Regions from separate parts of the Variovorax sp. AC103 genome, predicted to be linked through region 2. Evidence: riboswitches for the same ligand, from Rfam matches in the RefSeq annotation. Region 2 holds a riboswitch; each other region holds the start of a gene.
What was found. A riboswitch is a leader RNA that binds a small molecule or an ion and turns the genes downstream of it on or off. The one in region 2 is predicted to bind cobalamin.
Positions count from the first base shown of each region.

Region 1: it holds a riboswitch for cobalamin, as region 2 does, so the genes downstream of both, AC0IYU_RS18010 (TonB-dependent receptor domain-containing protein) here and cobM (precorrin-4 C(11)-methyltransferase) in region 2, are expected to answer to the same signal.
Region 3: it holds a riboswitch for cobalamin, as region 2 does, so the genes downstream of both, AC0IYU_RS06735 (TonB-dependent receptor) here and cobM (precorrin-4 C(11)-methyltransferase) in region 2, are expected to answer to the same signal.

Region 1 is NZ_CEEDFC010000011.1:213,751-219,785, forward strand. Features, by position in the region: gene AC0IYU_RS17990 (sulfite exporter TauE/SafE family protein) at 1-21, opposite strand, end outside; gene AC0IYU_RS17995 (cell division protein ZapA) at 315-647, opposite strand; gene AC0IYU_RS18000 (DUF904 domain-containing protein) at 644-868, opposite strand; gene AC0IYU_RS18005 (ClcB-like voltage-gated chloride channel protein) at 972-2,690, opposite strand; cobalamin riboswitch at 2,749-3,009, shown strand; gene AC0IYU_RS18010 (TonB-dependent receptor domain-containing protein) at 3,102-5,030, shown strand; gene AC0IYU_RS18015 (cobyrinate a,c-diamide synthase) at 5,042-6,035, shown strand, end outside.
Region 2 is NZ_CEEDFC010000009.1:50,641-56,675, forward strand. Features, by position in the region: gene AC0IYU_RS14870 (cobalt-precorrin-5B (C(1))-methyltransferase) at 1-193, opposite strand, end outside; gene AC0IYU_RS14875 (precorrin-8X methylmutase) at 190-879, opposite strand; gene AC0IYU_RS14880 (sirohydrochlorin chelatase) at 876-1,871, opposite strand; gene cobM (precorrin-4 C(11)-methyltransferase) at 1,868-2,725, opposite strand; cobalamin riboswitch at 2,880-3,141, opposite strand; gene AC0IYU_RS14890 (SDR family NAD(P)-dependent oxidoreductase) at 3,203-4,033, opposite strand; gene AC0IYU_RS14895 (MaoC family dehydratase) at 4,059-4,478, opposite strand; gene AC0IYU_RS14900 (MaoC family dehydratase N-terminal domain-containing protein) at 4,489-4,929, opposite strand; gene AC0IYU_RS14905 (lipid-transfer protein) at 4,940-6,035, opposite strand, start outside.
Region 3 is NZ_CEEDFC010000004.1:22,974-29,008, forward strand. Features, by position in the region: gene AC0IYU_RS06715 (dicarboxylate/amino acid:cation symporter) at 1-218, shown strand, start outside; gene AC0IYU_RS06720 (cation:proton antiporter domain-containing protein) at 394-2,100, shown strand; gene AC0IYU_RS06725 (hypothetical protein) at 2,127-2,531, opposite strand; gene AC0IYU_RS06730 (hypothetical protein) at 2,694-2,939, shown strand; cobalamin riboswitch at 2,977-3,253, shown strand; gene AC0IYU_RS06735 (TonB-dependent receptor) at 3,431-5,599, shown strand; gene AC0IYU_RS06740 (PepSY domain-containing protein) at 5,620-6,035, shown strand, end outside.

The sequences.
Region 1 (6,035 bases), on a different contig from region 2:
GAGCAGGGCGGCGAGGTTCACGGGGAAGTCAGGAAGGAAGATGCTGCGGCAAAAAGCCGCGGCCCCGTGCAACTGGTGCAGGGGGCCGCGGCGGGAAAAGGTGTCTGCAGATGGTGTGCCGGACCCGCATCCTGAACCAGGGTTCAGGTGGGCGAGGGCAGCAAGACTTCGGGTTCATCTGACGCGAGATGATCACACCCGTCAAGCGATGTACCAAGCCCGGCTCCGGAGAGCATTGGAACAAGGAAATATTAAGCCCGACACGTCTGCAGACAAGGCGGATTTTACGCCCCGTCTGCGTCCGCGGCGCTCATTCAGAGCAAATGTCCATCGCCGGCCAGGGCTTGATCGAGTCTTTGAATGAGCTGCGCGGACTTGGGGTCGGCCTCGCCGCTGGCCGGCGCGTCGTCGGACGTTGCGGCGGCGGGAGCGGGCGCTGCGGGTTGCTGCTGCGCGGCCAGGTCGAACGCCAGGTTCAGCGAGGCCAGCACCGCGATGCGGTCGCGGGCCTTGACTTTTCCTGCATCGCGGATCTTGCACATGGCCGCGTCCACGCGTTCGACGGCGTCGCGCAACTGCGCTTCGCCGCCATCGGGACAGCCGAGCAAATAGCTCTGGCCCATGATCTGTACTTCAATCTGCTTCATGCGGGGGAGTCTTGGGAAGGTGGTTCAGCCGGCAACCGCTCGAGCAGGGCGTCCAGCCGTGTGCGGGCCGCGGCCAGCCGAGACTTCAGGGCATCGCGTTCGCGCGTGAGCGCATCGACCTGTTCCTGCAACAGCGCATTGGTGCGCTGCACCTCTTCGTGACGCACAAGCAGGCGTTCGACGCGCTCGGCGATCTGGTCGATGGGGCTGGAAGCGGGCATGGTTGGCGATTGTAGTTTCCCGGGAAAGCGGTCCTGCCGAGGCTGGGCGCGGTGCCCGGCGTGGTCGCGATTCTGCGGCTTCGCAGCCCGCCGATCAAACCTTTCATGGCTCGCTCAGGCGCACGTAGGTGGCCAGCAACGCGCTCTTGGCGGCCACGCCCAGCAGCACCGGGTTGGCGGTGCTTTCGATCACCGGCAGCCGTTCGCCCAGGTGGTCGAGAAAGCGCTGCAGCGCCTCGCCCAGCCCGGTGTCGGCGGTGATCGGCCGGATGGCTTGCGACAGCAGGGCGCCCGCGGTCGTCTCGGCGGGCGCAGTGCCCAGCGCCGCGAGCGGCACCACGCCGAGGTAGCGGTTGTCCGCATCGACCACGTACAGGTACTTCACCGGGTGCTGCAGGAAGATCCTGCTCATCGCCTCGCGGCCGGCGCCGGGGCCCACCACCGTTTCGGCCGGCTGCACCAGGTCGCGCATGTGCAGCCCGCGCAGGCGCAGCTGCGTGTCGCGCTGTTCGTTGCGCCGCAGCGTGATCTCGTACATGGAGCCCGCATTGGCCGAGCGCGCCACGAAATACGCGATGACGCTGGCGGCCATGAGCGGCAGCATGACCTGGTAGCTCAGCGTCATCTCGAAGATCATCAGGATCGCCATCAGCGGCGCCTGCGTGGCGCCCGCCAGGAACGCACCCATGCCGACGATGGCGTAGGCGAAGGGCGCCGACGTGGCCGCCGGCCACAGCGCCTGCACCCCCTGGCCGAACAGCGCACCGACCATGCAGCCGAAGAACAGCGCCGGCGTGAACACGCCGCCCACCGCGCCCGAGCCGGCGGTGGCCAGCGTGGCGGCTGCCTTGGCGAGCAGCACCAGGGCGATGAAAGTCCACGGCCACGGCGTGTGCAGCACCGCGTTGACCACGCTGTAGCCGTTGCCCCACACCTCGGGTACCGGCACCGAGATCGCGCCCATCAGCAGGCCGCCCAGCGCCAGCCGCCAGGGCAGCGCCAGCGGCAGCCGCGAGAACAGCGCCCGGCTGCCCTGCAGCGCGCGCAGGAAGCCGATGGCCGCGAAGCCCAGCAGCACGCCGAGAACGCAGAACAGCACGACCTCGGTGCCGTGGATCTCCGGGAACGCCGGCATCCGGTAGGGCGGCTGGTAGCCGGGCAGTGCCCGCATGGCGACGTTGGCGACCACCGAGGCGATGATGATCGGCCCCACGCTTTCCATCGCGATGGAGCCCAGCACGATCTCGGCGACGAAGAAAGCGCCCGCGATGGGCGCGTTGTAGGCCGCGGTCAGGCCTGCCGCCGCCCCGCAGGCCACCAGCAGCCGCAGCCGCTCTACCGGAAAGCGGAACACCCGGCCCAGCAGCGACGCCGCCAGCGCCGCGAGCTGCACCATCGAGCCTTCGCGCCCGATGGAGCCGCCGCTGCCGATGCTCACCAGCGACGACGCGCTGCGCACCAGCGTCTGCGCCACCGGAATGCGCCCGTCGCCCAGCACGATGGCTTCCATGTAGTCGGAGGTGGCGCTGCGCGAAGCGATGCGTCCGGCCCATACCAGCAGCAACCCCGCCACCAGCCCGCCGAGCGTGGGGCAGGCGACGCGCGCCCACCACGGCAGGCCTTTCGCCATGGGCACCAGCCCGTTGCCGGGGCCGAGCACCAGGTGCTCGAAGTGGTAGAGCGCCGCGCGGAAGAGTTCGGTCGCCAGCGTGCCGAGCAGCCCGGCCACGATGGCCCACAGCAGCATCGATTGCCAGCCGGAAACACCCAGCAGACGCTGCAGCGCCGAACGAAGATTCAGGAATACCGAGGCGGGCCGCATATGGCGACCGATGTTAGCGGTGGGCGCAACTTTCGACTTAAGGAAGAGCCCGCAGGGCCTAAAATGCCGCCCGTTGGTGCCTGCGGCCTGGTTCACATGCCGCGGTTCAACGGGAAGCAGGAGTGGAAGCCCCCCGACCTCGCGCAGGTCGGTCCAAGGCCGAAGCCGCCTGCGCTGCCCCCGCAACGGTCAAGCAGACGGCGCCGCAAGGCGCCAACCCCTTTCCATCCAAGCCACTGGGCGCCCTGAAACAGGTGCCTGGGAAGGCGGTGGGGGTTGTTCTGCCAGCCCGGATACCGGCCAACAAGGCGGCTGCCGCATGCGTGAACGATCCACGCAGGGGCAGCCATGGCGCCCATGGCGCCGGCGGGGAGGCCGGCGAGGGGTATAGACGTTCGTTCGGTCCATTCAATGATTTCCCACGTTTGCTTTTCCAGTGGCCGCGCGCCTGCGCGCCGTCTTCGTTTCGCCTGCCTGCAACTGCCTCTGGGCGTGGCGCTGGCGTCCGCCTTCGGCGGCCTCGCCCATGCCCAGGAAGCCCCGGCCCTGAGCGAAACGGTGGTCACGGCCAACCGCACGCCGCAGGCGCTGTCCGAACTGGTGGGCGACGTGTCCATCGTCGACCGCCAGGCCATCGAGCGCAGCGGCGCGACCGGCGTGGCCGACGTGCTCGCGCGCCTGCCCGGCATCGAGATCTCGCGCAACGGCGGCGTGGGCAATACCACCAGCCTGTTCATCCGCGCCGCCGAAACGCGCTTCACGGCCGTGTACCTCGATGGCGTGCGCATCGACTCGCAATCCACCGGCGGCGCCGGCTGGGAAGGCATTCCGCTGTCGCAGATCGACCGCATCGAAGTGCTGCGCGGCCCGGCCGCCGCGGTGTACGGCTCGGACGCGGTGGGCGGCGTGATCCAGCTCTTCACCCGGCGCGGCGAAGAGGGCGTGCGGCCCTACGCGGGCATCGGCTTCGGCAGCAAGGGGCTGCGCAAGATCGAAGGCGGCGTGAGCGGCAAGTCGGGCCTGCTCGACTACGCGTTCGGCGTGGAGCACGAGGAAAGCAAGGGCTTCAACGTGCAGCCGGTCGACAAGCGCACCCCCAGCAAGGACGGCTTCACCAGCCCCGACCGCGACGGCTACCGCAGCACCTCGGGCAACCTGAAACTGGGCCTGCAGATCACGCCCGACCAGCGCCTGGACGCCACGCTGCTCAGCAGCGACATCACGGCCGGCTACGACGCCACGGTGTCGTACCGCAGCCGGCTGCCCATCACCTTCGCCAACGACCAGGCGAACAACACGCTGCGCACTGCCGGGCTGACCTGGTCGGCCAAGTGGAACGACGTCTACAGCACCCGCGTGCAGGTGACCGACTCGCAAACCGTCTACAAGACGCAGCCGTCGTTCTACCGCACCGAAACCAAGCTGCGCGGCTACCTGTTCCAGAACGAGTTCCGCTTCGGCCCGCACCTGCTGAGCGCCACCTTCGAACGCCGCGAAGACGCGCTCGAAAACGCGCCCACCACCTCGTCCAAGCTGCTGTCGCGCGACCGCGCGCAGGACGCCATTTCGCTGGGCTACGGTTTCGTGCAAGGCCCGCACTCGCTGCAGCTGCACGTGCGCCACGACAAGGACAGCGAGTTCGGCGGCAAGACCACCGGCAGCGCGGCCTACGGCTTTGCCATCACGCCGGCGCTGCGCTTCACCGCCTCGGCCGGCACGGCGTTCCGCGTGCCCACGCTGTACCAGCGCTTCAGCGAGTACGGCCTGGCCACGCTCAAGCCCGAGTCCAGCCGCAACGTGGAGCTGGGCCTGCAGTACGCCGAAGACGGCACCCAGGCGGGCATCGTGGTCTACAACAACCGCGTGCAGAACCTGATCGTGTTCGACGGCACGGCCAAGGGCTGCGCCTCGTCGTTCGGTTGCTACGCCAGCACCGCGCGCGCCCGCTACCAGGGCGTGACGCTGTCGGGCAGCCAGCGTTTCGGCGACGTGACCCTGCGCGCCTCGCTCGACTACCAGGACCCGCGCGACCTCGCCACCGACCACCTGCTGGCTCGCCGTGCGCAGCGCCACGCCGTGCTGGGCGCCGACTGGCGCGTGGCCGGCTGGACGCTGGGCGCCGAGGTGCAGACCTCGAGCAAGCGCTATGACGACGCGGCCAACACCGTCAAGCTCGGCGGCTACACCTTGCTGAACCTGTCGGCCAGCACCAGGATCACGCGTGACCTGAACCTGGTGGCGCGCGTCGACAATGTGGGCAACAAGGACTACCAGTTCGCGCGGCTGTATGCCAATGCAGGCCGCACCGCGTACGTCGGCCTCAAGTGGACGCCTCAGTAAACCCCTCATCCCTGCCCACCGGCACCCCGGATGGCGCGCCGGCCCCGCGCGCCACCTGCGCCGCGGTGCTGGTGGCCGCGCCTGCCTCCGGGCAGGGCAAGACCACCGTCGCCGCCGCGCTCGCGCGGCTGCATGCGCGCCAGGGCCGGCGCGTGCGCGCCTTCAAGTGCGGGCCCGACTTTCTGGACCCGCTCTGGCTGTCGCTGGCCACCGGTGCGCCGGTGCACTCGCTGGACCTGTGGATGACCGGCGAGGCCGACTGCCGCGCGCGCCTGCGCGCCGCGGCGGCCGAGTGCGACCTGCTGATCGTCGAGGGCGTGATGGGCCTGTTCGACGGCACGCCCAGCGCCGCCGACCTGGCCGAGCGTTTCGGCCTGCCGGTGCTGGCGGTGATCGATGCGCACGCCATGGCCGGCACCTTCGGGGCGCTGGCCTATGGCCTGCAGAACTTCCGGCCCGGCCTGCCGTGGGCCGGCGTGCTGGCCAACCGTGTCGCCAGCGAGCGGCATGCCGGCATGCTGAAAGACGCGCTGCGCGAGCCTGCGCAGTGGATGGGCGCCTTGCCGCGCGACGCGGGCTTCACGCTGCCGGAGCGGCATCTGGGGCTGGTGCTGGCCAGCGAGCTGGGCGACGCGATGGCGCGGCTCGACGCGGTCGCCGACGTGCTCGCCGCCACGCCGTTGGGGCAAATGCAGCCTTCGCAGCTGCCGCAGGTGAGCTTCGAAGCCCCCGCACCCGATCGGCCGGTGCCGCCCTTGCTGGCCGGCCGCACCGTCGCCATTGCGCGCGATGCGGCCTTCTCGTTCATCTACCCCGCGAACCTCGACGTGCTCACGGCGCTGTGTGCGCGGCTGTCCTTTTTCTCGCCGCTGGCGGGCGATGCCTTGCCGGCCTGCGATGCCGTCTGGCTGCCCGGCGGCTACCCCGAGCTGCATGCCGAAGCGCTCGCTGGCTGCACCGCGACACGCGAGTCGCTCGCCGCCCATGCCGCGGCCGGCAAGCCGG
Region 2 (6,035 bases):
GCGCGAGCGCGCCGTCGACGCGGCCGTCCTGCACCGCGAAGCGCACCAGGTCGCCGTTGGGCAGCAGGCATTCGACCTCGTCGGGCACATGGCCTGTGACCAGGCCGATCACCGCCGCGCGCGCCGCCGCGGCCGAACACGCACCGGTCGTGAAACCGGTGCGGGTGCCGCGGGGCGCGCCCTTGTCCATCATGCGGTGTGCTCGCGCGCCTCCGCCAGGCCCAGCAGCGCGTGGATCGCGGCCACCACCAGCGTGGAGCCGCCCTTGCGGCCGCGAATCACGACCCAGGGCACGCCGGCTTCGAGCGCCATCAGGTCCTTCGACTCGGCCGCCGAGACAAAGCCGACCGGCATGCCGACCACCAGCGCGGGCCGCGCACCTTCTTCATGGACCAGCCGCACGATCTCGATCAGCGCGGTGGGTGCGTTGCCGATGCCGACGATCGCGCCGTCGACCAGGCCCAGGCGGTGGGCCTTGCGCATGGCCTGCACGGCGCGCGTGGTGCCTTCGGCCTTGGCCTGGTCGATCACGTCCTCGTCGCTGATGAACTGGTGCGTGCCCATGCCGAAGTGGGCCAGGCGCGGGGCCGAGAGGCCCACGCAGATCATCTCCACGTCGGCCACCACGCGGCTCTCGCGCGAACGGATGGCGGCGATGGCGGCGTCGACCGCGTCGGGGTGGAAGTCGGTCAGGCCGTTGAAGTCGAAGTCGGCGTTCGCATGGATCATGCGGCGCACCACGGGCCACTGGTCGGCGGTGTAGGGGTGCGACGTGACCTCACGGTCGATCACCGCGAAGGAGTCGTGCTCGATGGCGCGGCCGGCCGCGGTGAGCTGCTCGGTGACGACGTTGGCCGCCATGGAAGTCGTCGGATTCATCGCAGTGCCGGCGCCGTGCCGTGCGCGTGGTCATGCGCATGTTCGTGATCGTGCGGATGCGGATGCGGATGCGGATGCGGATGCGGATGCGGATGCGCGTGCGCGTGCGCGTGCGCGTGCGCAGGGTCGTCGCCATGGCTGTGCGGCACGGCATCGTCATGGTGGTGGCCGCCCAGGCCGTGTTCCACCGCGAAGTCGCGGAACTTGCAGCCGTCGCAGGGCATGAGCGCGATCGGCGCGCCGCGCCGCAGGTCGTTCACGCGCTGCTCCAGCAGCGCGAAGATCTCGGGCTCGAAGCCGAAGTACCGGGTCGAGACGAAGCGGATCGTCGGGTACTGCGCCTTCAGGTTCTCGACCTGGCGCGCGATGCGCTCGACCAGCGTGCCGTTGAACAGGTAGTAGGGCAGCACCACCACCTGCTTCATGCCCTGCAGGCTCTGGCGCTGCACGGCCTTCTCCAGGCGCGGGTAGGTGATGCCCGTGAAGGCAAGGTCCACCAGCTCGTGGTCGGTCTCCTCCAGCAGCCAGCGCGCCATCTTCGCCATGTCGCCGTTGGCCTGCCGGTCCGACGAGCCCCGGCCCAGGATCACCACGCCGGTGGTGGTCGGGTCGGGCATGTCGAGCGCCTGCATCGCGCCCTTCAGGCGGCGCCGCAGGATCGCCAGGATCGGGTCGCAGGCCGTGAGGTGCGGCGCATACAGGAACTGCACCATCGGGAACTTGAGCCGCGCACCGTCGATGGCCTGCGGAATGTCCATCTTCACGTGGCCCGCCGCATTGAGGATGAGCGGCACCACGACCACGCGTTGCGCGCCCTCGGCCGCGCGGCGCAGCCCCTCGCTCATCGTGACTTCGGAGAACTCGATGAAGCAGACCTCGATGCGCCAGCCCGGTTGCCGCTCGCGCCACTGCGCCGCGAAGGCCTCGATCTCGTCGTTGCCGGATTTTTCGCGCGAGCCGTGGCCCACCAGAAGAATGGTTTCGGTGCTCATGGGGTGTCCTGCAGGAGGGTCTGGACGGGAACGCTCGCGCGCCGGAAGCGGTGCGTGAAGCTCGCGTCGTAGAGTTTGGATTTGGCCAGCGTGGTCCATTGCCGCGCGCCCAGCGTGGGGCTCGCGATGATCATCGACTGGCTCACGATGCGGGCCTCGCGGCACAGCGCCTGGATGGTGGCGACCGTGCCGCGCACGATCTTTTCCTCGCCCGGCCAGCTCGCCTTGTGGACCACCACCACAGGGGCGTCGGGCGACCAGCCGGCGACCGTCAGCGCGGCCGTGACCTTGCCCATGAGCGTGATGCTCAGGAAGATGCACAGCGTGCTGTGGTGCGCGGCCAGCGCCTCCAGCGACTCGCCTTCGGGCATCGGCGTGCGGCCCTCGACGCGCGTGAAGATCACGGTCTGCGTGACTTCGGGCAGCGTGAGGCTCTCCACCGCCGCCGCCGCAGAGGCCATGGCGGAAGACACGCCCGGCACCACGCCGATCGGTACGCCCGCCGCATCCAGCGGCTGCACCAGCTCGATGAGCGCACCGTACAGGCCCGGGTCGCCGGTCTGCAGGCGCACCACGGTATGGCACCGCGCGGCCTGCGCAATGAGCCAGGCGGACATCTGCTCGAGCGTCATGTCCTTGCTGTCGGCAATCGCGCAGTCGGGCGGCGCCCAGCGCGTGGCGGCTTCGCTCACGAGCGAGCCCGCGAACAGGATGGCCCCGGCGCGTTCGACCAGGCCTCGGCCCTTGACGGTGATGAGTTCCGGGTCACCCGGACCCGCGCCGACGAACCAGACGGTTCCCGGCGTGCACGCTCCCTGCGGAGCGCTGCTTGGAGCGATGGCTCGCTCGTTCATGATGTTTCCTCCGCGCCCGCCGCGCGACTGATGGTCGTTACGACCCGGCGGGAGGGGGAAATCGGGAGGCGTCAGCGAATGCTGTTCTGGCGGATGACCTGATGCATCGAGCCGGACGCAATGCGTCGCCCGCCGATCCTCGCCCACCGCAAGGTCATGCGCTGGTCGTCAGGCCGGTCTCCGGGCTCGCGAGCGGAGGGCCATCGGCTCTCCTGCAAAGACCGCCTTCCCGTGCCGTTCGTGACACAGTGGCGTGGGACCGGATCCCGGGGTCTTGCTTCTGACTCGCTTACCGTTGCGGGGGCAGCGTCGGCATGGCGCGGTGTTCTCCACCGCCGCGCACCGACTTCCCGTTTCACCCTGGCCGCCCCGCCGTTTCCACGGGGCGCCAGGACACCTGACAACGCGGGCGGAGTGTATCAGCCGCATGCGGCGACTTGCCCCGCAAGGCCCTGCCCTCGCCGCCCGGCGGCGCGCTCAGATGCCGGTGAGCCCGCCGGTGCACATCAGCGTCTGGCCGCTCACGTAGTCGGACTCCGGCGCGCACAGCAGGTACACCGCGCCGGCCGCTTCTTCGGGCGTGCCGCCGCGTCCCAGCGGAATCGACTGCTCCATCATCGCCAGCAGCCCGGGGTTGATGCCGACCTTGATCTCGCGGCCCTCGATGTTCGCGGTGGAGGCCTGCGCAGTGCTCGCGGTCAGCCGCGTCTGGATGAAGCCGAAGGCCACGCAATTGACCGTGACGTTCATGCGGCCCCACTCCTTGGCCAGCGTCTGCGTGAGCCCGACGATGCCGGCCTTGGCGGTCGAATAGTTGGCCTGCCCCGCGTTGCCGAAGAGGCCGGCCACCGACGAGATGTTGACCACCTTGCGCACCACGCGTTGCCCTGCTTCGGTCTCTGCCTTCGACAGCGCACGGATCACCGGCTGCGCCGCGCGCAGGATGCGAAAGGGCGCCGTGAGATGCACGTCGATCATCGCGTACCACTGCTCGTCGGTCATCTTCTGCACCACGCTGTCCCAGGTGTAGCCGGCGTTGTTGACGACGATGTCCAGGCCCTTGTATTCGCTCACCGCCGTGCCGACGAAGCGCTCGGCGAAGTCCGGCGCGGCCACGCTGCCGACGCAGGCCACGGCCTCGCCGCCCGCCGCGCGAATGGCCTGCACGGTGTCTTCGGCCGGCTCGGCATCGAGGTCGTTGACGACGATGCGCGCGCCTTCGGAGGCGAGCTTCAACGCGATGGCGCGGCCGATGCCGCGGCCTGAGCCGGTGATGAGGGCGACCTTGCCGGCGAGTTTGGGTGTCATGTCTCTTGTCTTTCCTGAAGTGATGTCAGCGCAGCGCCACCAGCGCCTCGCCCGCGATGCGCGCCTGCCCGTACTGGTTGGCGCTGAGCACCTCGATGCGCACGCAGGGCTCGCCGTTGTGCTCGAGCTTCTCGACCACGCGGCCGGTGCAGCGCACCGCGTGGCCCAGGTGCGTGATGCCCTGGAAGCGCACGTCGAAGCGGCGCAGCTGCGACTGCGGCGCCCATTGCGTGAGCAGGCGGCCGAGCCAGGCCATGCCCAGCATGCCCTGCGCGAACACGTCGGGCATGCCGGCCTTGCGCGCGAAGTCGGTGTCGATGTGAATCGGGTTGTGGTCGCCCGAGGCACCCGCGAACAGCGCGAGTGCGGTGCGGTTCACCGGCGGCAGCTGCAGCGCGGGCAGTTCGTCGCCGACTTGAACGGCGTCGTGGGTCAGGGCCTTCATCGGTGTTCCTTCAGTGGCGGCAGACGATCACCGCGCGCAGTTCGGCGACCAGCTCGTCGCGCTGGTTGGTGGCGCGCGAGGTCTTCACGACGAATTCGAGCGCGCCGTTCTTCTTGTCGTAGATGTCGGTGATGGTGGAGCGCACCGTCACCGTGTCGCCCACGCAGGCCGGGCGGTGGTAGCTGAAGCTCTGCTCGCCGTGCAGCAGTTTCGACAGCGGAATCTGCAGGTCGGCGAGCAGCCGGTCGGACGCGCCCGAGTCGAGCTCGGCCGCGAACAGGAACGTGGGCGGCGCGGGCAGGTCGGGGTAGCCGGCGTCGCGCGCAGCGGCGGCATCGGTGTAGAGGGGGTCGGTCTCGCCGATGGCCTTGGCGAAGAACTGCAGCCGCGTGCGCTCGATGGGCAGCACCGAGGGCGGCAGTTCGTGGCCGATCCATTTCTTGTCGATCATGGGGCGGCCTTCACACGCGTTCGTACAGCGTGACCACGCACGCGCCGCCCAGCCCGAGGTTGTGCTGCAGCGCGAGCCGCGCACCCTCGACCTGGCGCTTGTCGGCCGTGCCGCGCAGCTGCTGGACCAGCTCCGTGCACTGCGCCAACCCGGTGGCGCCTAGCGGGTGCCCCTTCGACAGCAACCCGCCCGACGGGTTGGTGACCACCCGGCCGCCGTAGGTGTTGTCCCCGTCGAGCACGAACTTCTCCGCGCCGCCCACCGGGCACAGGCCCAGCGCCTCGTAGCTCAGCAGTTCGTTGTGCGCGAAGCAGTCGTGCAGCTCGACCACGTCGACGTCCTGCGGGCCGACGCCGGCCGCGTCGTACACCTTCTGCGCAGCCTCCTGCGCCATGCTGAAGCCGACCACCTCGCGCATGTCGCGGCTCTCGAAGGTGATGGGCCGATCGGTGGTCATGGCCTGGGCCTTGATGCGCACGCTGCGGTCCAGGCCGTGGCGCTCCGCGAAGCGCGGCGAGCACACGATGGCCGCGGCCGCGCCGCAGGTGGGCGGGCAGGCCATGAGCCGCGTCATCACGCCGGGCCACATGACGGGCGCGGCCATGACCTCGTCTTCGGTGACCACCGTGCGAAACAGCGCCACCGGGTTGTTCGACGCATGGCGGCTGGCCTTGGCGCGGATCTTCGCGAAGGTGGACATCTGCGTGCCGTACTGCTGCATGTGCGCCAGCCCCGCGCCGCCGAAGTAGCGCAGCGCCAGCGGCACCTGCTCGTTGCCGACGAGTTCGTCGGTGATGTGCTCGAACTGGTCGAAGGGACTGGGCCGGTCGTTGAACACCGCGCCCAGCGCGCCCGGGCTCATGTGCTCGAAGCCCAGCGCCAGCACGCAGTCGGCCGCGCCGCTGGCCACGGCCTGGCGTGCGAGGAACAGCGCGGTCGAGCCGGTGGAGCAGTTGTTGTTGACGTTGACGACCGGAATGCCGGTCATGCCCACCTCGTACAGCGCGCGCTGGCCGGCGGTGGAGTCGCCGTACACATAGCCCACGTAGGCCTGCTGCACCAGCTCGTAGCCGATGCCGGCGTCTTTCAGCGCGGCGTTCGTGGCG
Region 3 (6,035 bases), on a different contig from region 2:
CCGGGTTGGCGCTCATCCTGGGCATCGACCGTTTCATGTCGGAGGCGCGCGCGCTGACCAACCTGATCGGCAACGGCGTGGCGACCCTCGTGGTGGCCAAGTGGACCAACGAGCTCGACGAAAAACGGTTGCACGCGGTGCTCAACAACGAGACCTGGGTCGAGGCGCAGGACCCCGAGGCGATCGAAGCGGCTCGGACCAGCAAGATGTCCGTCTGAGACTGAAGGTCGCCGCGGATGCGGGGGCAGGGAGCACCCGGCGGGCTGTGCACCCGCCCCGAACAGCAACGCCTCAAATAACGCCGCTTGGCACGGCGTAACACAACGACCGGCACAGTCTGCAGGATGGCCGGCTGACACGAAGGGGTAGACATCGTTCCTGCAAAATGCAGCGATGCCCCACAGCGTTTCCCTCATCAACACGATCGCCGCCGGGCTCGGGCTGGCGCTCGTGTTCGGGTTCCTGGCGGCCCGGCTGCGGCTGCCCGCGCTCGTCGGCTACCTGCTCGCCGGCGTGATCATCGGCCCCTTCACACCCGGCTTCGTGGCCGACGCGAGCATTGCGGCGCAGCTGGCCGAAATCGGCGTCATGCTGCTCATGTTCGGCGTGGGCCTGCATTTTTCCCTGGACGACCTGCTCGCCGTGCGCAAGATCGCGCTGCCCGGCGCGCTCGCGCAGATCGCCGTCGCCACCCTGCTCGGCGGAGGGCTCGCCCTGTGGTGGGGCTGGAGCTGGGGCCAGGCGCTGGTGTTCGGGCTCGCGCTGTCGGTGGCCAGCACCGTGGTGCTGCTGCGTGCCCTGGAAAGCCTGGGCATTCTCGATTCATTCACCGGGCGCATCGCCATCGGCTGGCTCGTGGTCGAAGACCTGGCCATGGTGCTGGTGCTGGTCCTCATGCCGCCGCTGGCCGGCACCCTGGGCGGGCAGAGCGCCCAGTCCGGCCCGGCCGATCCGCTGTGGCAAACCCTGGGCCTCACCCTGCTGCAGGTCGGTGGCTTCGTGGCGCTGATGCTCGTCGTCGGGCGGCGCGTGTTCCCCTGGATTCTTTGGCAGGTCACGCGCACCGGCTCGCGCGAGCTGTTCACGCTGTGCGTGGTGGCCGCGGCCGTGAGCATTGCCTTTGCCTCGGCGGCGCTGTTCGGCGTGTCGTTCGCGCTGGGCGCCTTCTTCGCCGGCATGGTCATGCGCGAGTCCGAATTCAGCCACCGCGCCGCGCAGGAGTCGCTGCCGCTGCGCGACGCTTTCGCCGTGCTGTTCTTCGTGTCGGTCGGCATGCTGTTCGACCCCTCGGTGCTGATCGAGCGGCCCCTGCAGGTGCTGGCGGTGGTGCTGGTCATCGTGCTGGGCAAGTCGCTTGCGGCCTGCGCGCTGGTGCTGGTGTTTCGCTACCCGCTGGGCACGGCGCTCACCGTCAGTGCCAGCCTGGCGCAGATCGGCGAGTTCTCGTTCATCCTGGCCGGGCTGGGCGTGTCGCTCGGGCTGCTTCCGGTGGAAGGGCAGAGCCTGGTGCTGGCGGGCGCGCTCATTTCCATTGCCACCAATCCGCTGTGGTTCAGCCTGATCGTGCCCATACAGAAGTGGCTGCACGCCCATTCGTCGTTCGCCCGGGGGCTGGAGTCGCGCGACGACCCGCTGGCCGAGCTGCCCCTCACCACCGAGGCCAAGTACCTGTCGCGGCAGGTGGTGCTGGTGGGCTACGGCCGGGTCGGCCGGCGCATTGCGCAGGAACTCGACGCGCACGACATTCCCTACGTGGTGGCCGAGCAGAACCGCGAGCTGGTCGAAAAACTGCGCGAGGCCGGCACCCCGGCCGTGTGGGGCGATGCGGCCGATCCGGCGGTGCTGATCCAGGCGCACATTGCGCGCGCCCGGGTGCTGGTGGTGGCCACGCCCGACGCCATCAACGTGCGCCAGATGATGGAAACCGCGCGCACGCTCAACCCCACGATCCAGACCGTGATCCGCAGTCACAACGAGCAGGAGGCACGCCTGCTCACGCAGGAAACCTCGGCCACCGTGTTCCTCGGCGAACACGAACTGGCACAGGCCATGGCCCGTGACGTGGTCCAGCGCGCCGTGTCGATGGCCGTGCCGGGCTGAGGCTCACGCCCACCCGCGCGCCGGGTTCAGAGGTCTTCGATGACCAGGGTGCGGTAGCGCTGCGCCATGGCATAGGGCACGGTGCGCACCGCCTCCATCAGCTTGTCGGCGGTTTCGCGGTCGTCGGTCTTGACCAGCAGCGCGGCATGGCCTTCCTGCGCAAGCTTGGTATACGCACGCACCGTGGCGCCTTCGGTGCCGGCGGAGGGCAACGGGTCGTCGGCGAGTTCGACGGTCGGCGTGATCTGCGACAGCACGGCCTTCGGCGGCAGCAGGAAGATGTCGTCGCCGCTCATGCCGTTGTCGATCAGCTGCTGGCCGACGCGGCTGGCGTCTTCCAGCTTGGCGAACATCACCATCGAGTAGCCCGTGGGATAGAACGCGCCGCCGATGGTCGCCCGCATGCTCGGGTCAAGGCTGAAGGGTTTCATGTCGCCTCCTGGGAAGGTTTTGCAAAGAACAAGGACCCGCTGACGGGTTGCATGTAAAACAGTAGGCCGACCCACCGGTGTGCTCTGTAGGAGAAGCCCGGGAGCTGTCAACGGCTCGCGTCCTCCAGGCATTCAACACTCAGCCCCTTTTCATACCGCCCAATGCCCTCGCCCAGGAACATCGCGCTCACCATCCACGAGCTGGAGGTCGGCGAGTTCTATTGGCTGCTGATGGAAGCAGCGGCCGACCCCGCCGAGGTGACCGGCGCGCCGGGCGAGCGCACCCATGTGTATCTGCCCCTCGAAGCGGCGCTCCGGCCGTATCCGAGCTACTCGAACGCGCTGGCGGCCGGCGTGGCCATGATGCGGCGGCTGTTCGGGCCCGACGGCACGCCCGGCTCCCTATAATCCCGCCGGTTCGGTGCGTTAACTTTTTATAACTGCACCCAACCACGGTTCGAAGGTGCCCCGGGTCCATGTCGCATGGCCCTGGGGTTAAACGGGAAGCAGGTGCGCCGCGTCGTTGAAGACGCGTCAAAGCCTGCGCTGCCCCCGCAACGGTCAGCGGATCTGGAAATCCTCACGCGCGAGCCTCTTTCTTGAAGGCTCGGCAGTCACTGCGCTTCGGCGTGGGAAGGCGAGGGTTTCTGTCGTCGTGTGCTCCATTCGGCACACAGCGGCGCTCCGCGAGCCCGGATACCGGCCTTCGCAACCGCCTTCGGACGCAGCGGGAGTGCGTGTCCGGGCCTGCCGCTTCGCGCTTGCGCTCACCGTGGCAGCCCTTTCGCCTCTCCCGTCGCGTCCTTCATCGGTCGTGAGCCTGCGGGGACGCAGGCCGGAGGAGAAGCTAAATGAGTCGAGCAACACGGGCGCGAAGTCGCCCGGGCATGGGTACGCGCGTGCCGTTTCGTCGGGCGCGGCTGTCGGGTCTTTCAGGCCTGTCAGGTCTGTCACTGGGGTTGGGCCTGGCCTTCGGGCCTTGCGTTTCCCTTGCGCAGCCGGCTGAATCGGCCGACGCCAGCCAGAGCCCATCCCTGAACCCGGTACGGATCGAGGCCGACCGGCAATCCCCGCTGGCCATCGACGAGCCCACGTCCACCGGCAGCCGGCTCGGGCTCACGCCGCTGGAAACGCCGGCCAGCATCGAGGTGCTGACGGGCGACACCATCCGCGCGCGCGGCGACGTGTCGGTCGTCGACGCGGCCACCCGTGCCACGGGCATCACCGGCTCGCCCGGACCCGGCAACGGCGGCACCGCGATGGCGGCGCGCGGCTTCACGGGCCACGGCTCGGTGATGCAGCTGTTCGACGGCACGCGCCTGTATGCGGGCGCCGGCACCGTCACCTTTCCGTTCGACACCTGGTCGGTCGACCGCATCGAAGTGCTGCGAGGCGCGGCCTCGGTGATGTACGGCGAAGGCGCCATCGGCGGCGCCATCAACGTGGTGCCCAAGAAGCCCACGCGCGGGCCCATCCGGAACGAGGCGCTGCTCACGCTGGGCTCCGACGCCACCCGCCAGGCGGCCTTCGGCAGCGGGGGAGCCATCAACGACAAGCTGTCGTACCGCTTCGACATCAGCCACCGCACCACCGACGGCTTCATGCAGCGCGGCGAGGCCGAGAGCCTGGCCGTGGGCGCGGCCGTGCGGCTGGACGTGTCGCCGCAGCTGCAGTTCACGCTCTCGCACGACGAAGGCCGACAGACCCCGCAGCGCTACTACGGCGTGCCGCTGATCGACGGGCGCCTGAACAGCCAGACCCTGCGCCAGAACTACAACCTGGACGACGCCGAAATCAAGTACCGCGACAAGTGGACCCGGCTCGACGCGCAGTGGACGCCGAACGGCGCCGTCACCGTGCGCAACCAGCTCTACCGCCTGGAGAGCAAGCGCCACTGGCGCAACAGCGAGACCTACACCTTCAACGCCACCACGCGCCGCGTGACGCGCGGCGACTACCTGGAGATCGGCCACGACCAGGAGCAGATCGGCAACCGCACCGACGCGACCTTCAAGCACAGCGTGTTCGGGCTGGCCAACCAGGTGCTGGCGGGCTTCGACGTGAACCGCATCGACTTCCAGCACAGCAACGACTCGCCTTACGGCGGGCGCTCGGTGATCGACCCGTTCGTGTTCAACCCCGGCTACTACGCCTCGCCCGTGGCCTACACGCCGCGCTACAAGACCAAGACCGACACCTACGCCTTCTTCACCGAAGACAAGCTGGCCTTCGACGAGCAATGGTCGGTGGTGGGCAGCCTGCGCTGGGACCACGCCAAGGTCGCGCGCACCGACCTGCAGAACGCCGCCAACAACCTGGGCAAGACCTTCGAGTACGCCACCGGCCGCCTCGGCGTGGTGTACGCGCCCGATGCGTCGCAGTCGTACTACGCGCAGGTGGCGCGCGCGGCCGACCCGCTGACCTCGCTGATCAGCACTTCGGCCGCGCAGGTTCCGTTCGAGCTGAGCACCGGCAGGCAGGTGGAGGTCGGCTACAAGCGCCAGCTGTCCGACAGCCGCGGCGCATGGACCGTGGCGGCCTACCGCATCGAGAAGAACAAGCTGCTCTCGCGCGACGCCAACGACCCGAACAAGACGCAGCAGGTCGGCAAGCAGTCGTCCGAGGGCCTGGAAGCCACGCTCGACCTGGCGCTCACCTCCACGCTGCGGCTCGAAGCCAACATGGCCAAGCTGCGCGCGCGCTACGAGGACTTCAACGAGGTCGTGAACGGCCGCCTGGTCTCGCGCGCGGGCAACACGCCCAACGGCGTGCCCGAAGAGGCGGCCAACCTGTGGCTCGGCTGGCGCTTCCTGCCGCAGTGGGAGGCCGCCTTCGGCGTGCGCTACGTCGGCCCGCGCCAGGTCGATGCGGCCAACACGCGCAGGATCGGTTCGTACACCGTGGCCGACGCCTCGGTGAGCTGGCAGGCGAACCCGTCGCTCAAGCTGGCGCTGCGGGCCTACAACCTTGCTGACCGCAAGTACCCGGTGTCGTTCTCGAACGGCGGCAACCAGTGGCTGCTGGGCCGGCCGCGCTCGTTCGAGCTGTCGGCGCTGGTCGACTTCTGAAATCCGGCATGAATTCCGGCATGACCTCCGCATGGCGCCGCGCCTGGCCGCGCGTGCGGCACTGGCTCTACTGGACGCACCGGTGGCTGGGCATCGGCGGCTGCCTGCTGTTCGTCATGTGGTTCGCCTCGGGCGTGGTGATGATGTACGTGGGGTACCCCAGCCTTACGGACCAGGAACGGCTGGCAGGGCTCGCACCGTTGCGCTTCGGGCAGGCGCAGGTATCGCCCGCAGCAGCGCTGCAGGCGCTGCCGCAGGACGTGCGCGCGCAGCCCCCGCGGCGCATGGGGCTGGAGATGCAGGGCGGCATCGACGCCGGGCCGGTCTGGCGCATCGTCGATGCGCGCGGCGGCCGGCACACCGTGTCGGCGCGCGATGGCCATGTGCACGGCCCGGTCGATGCCGCGCAGGCCGAGGCCATCGCACGCGCCTTCTC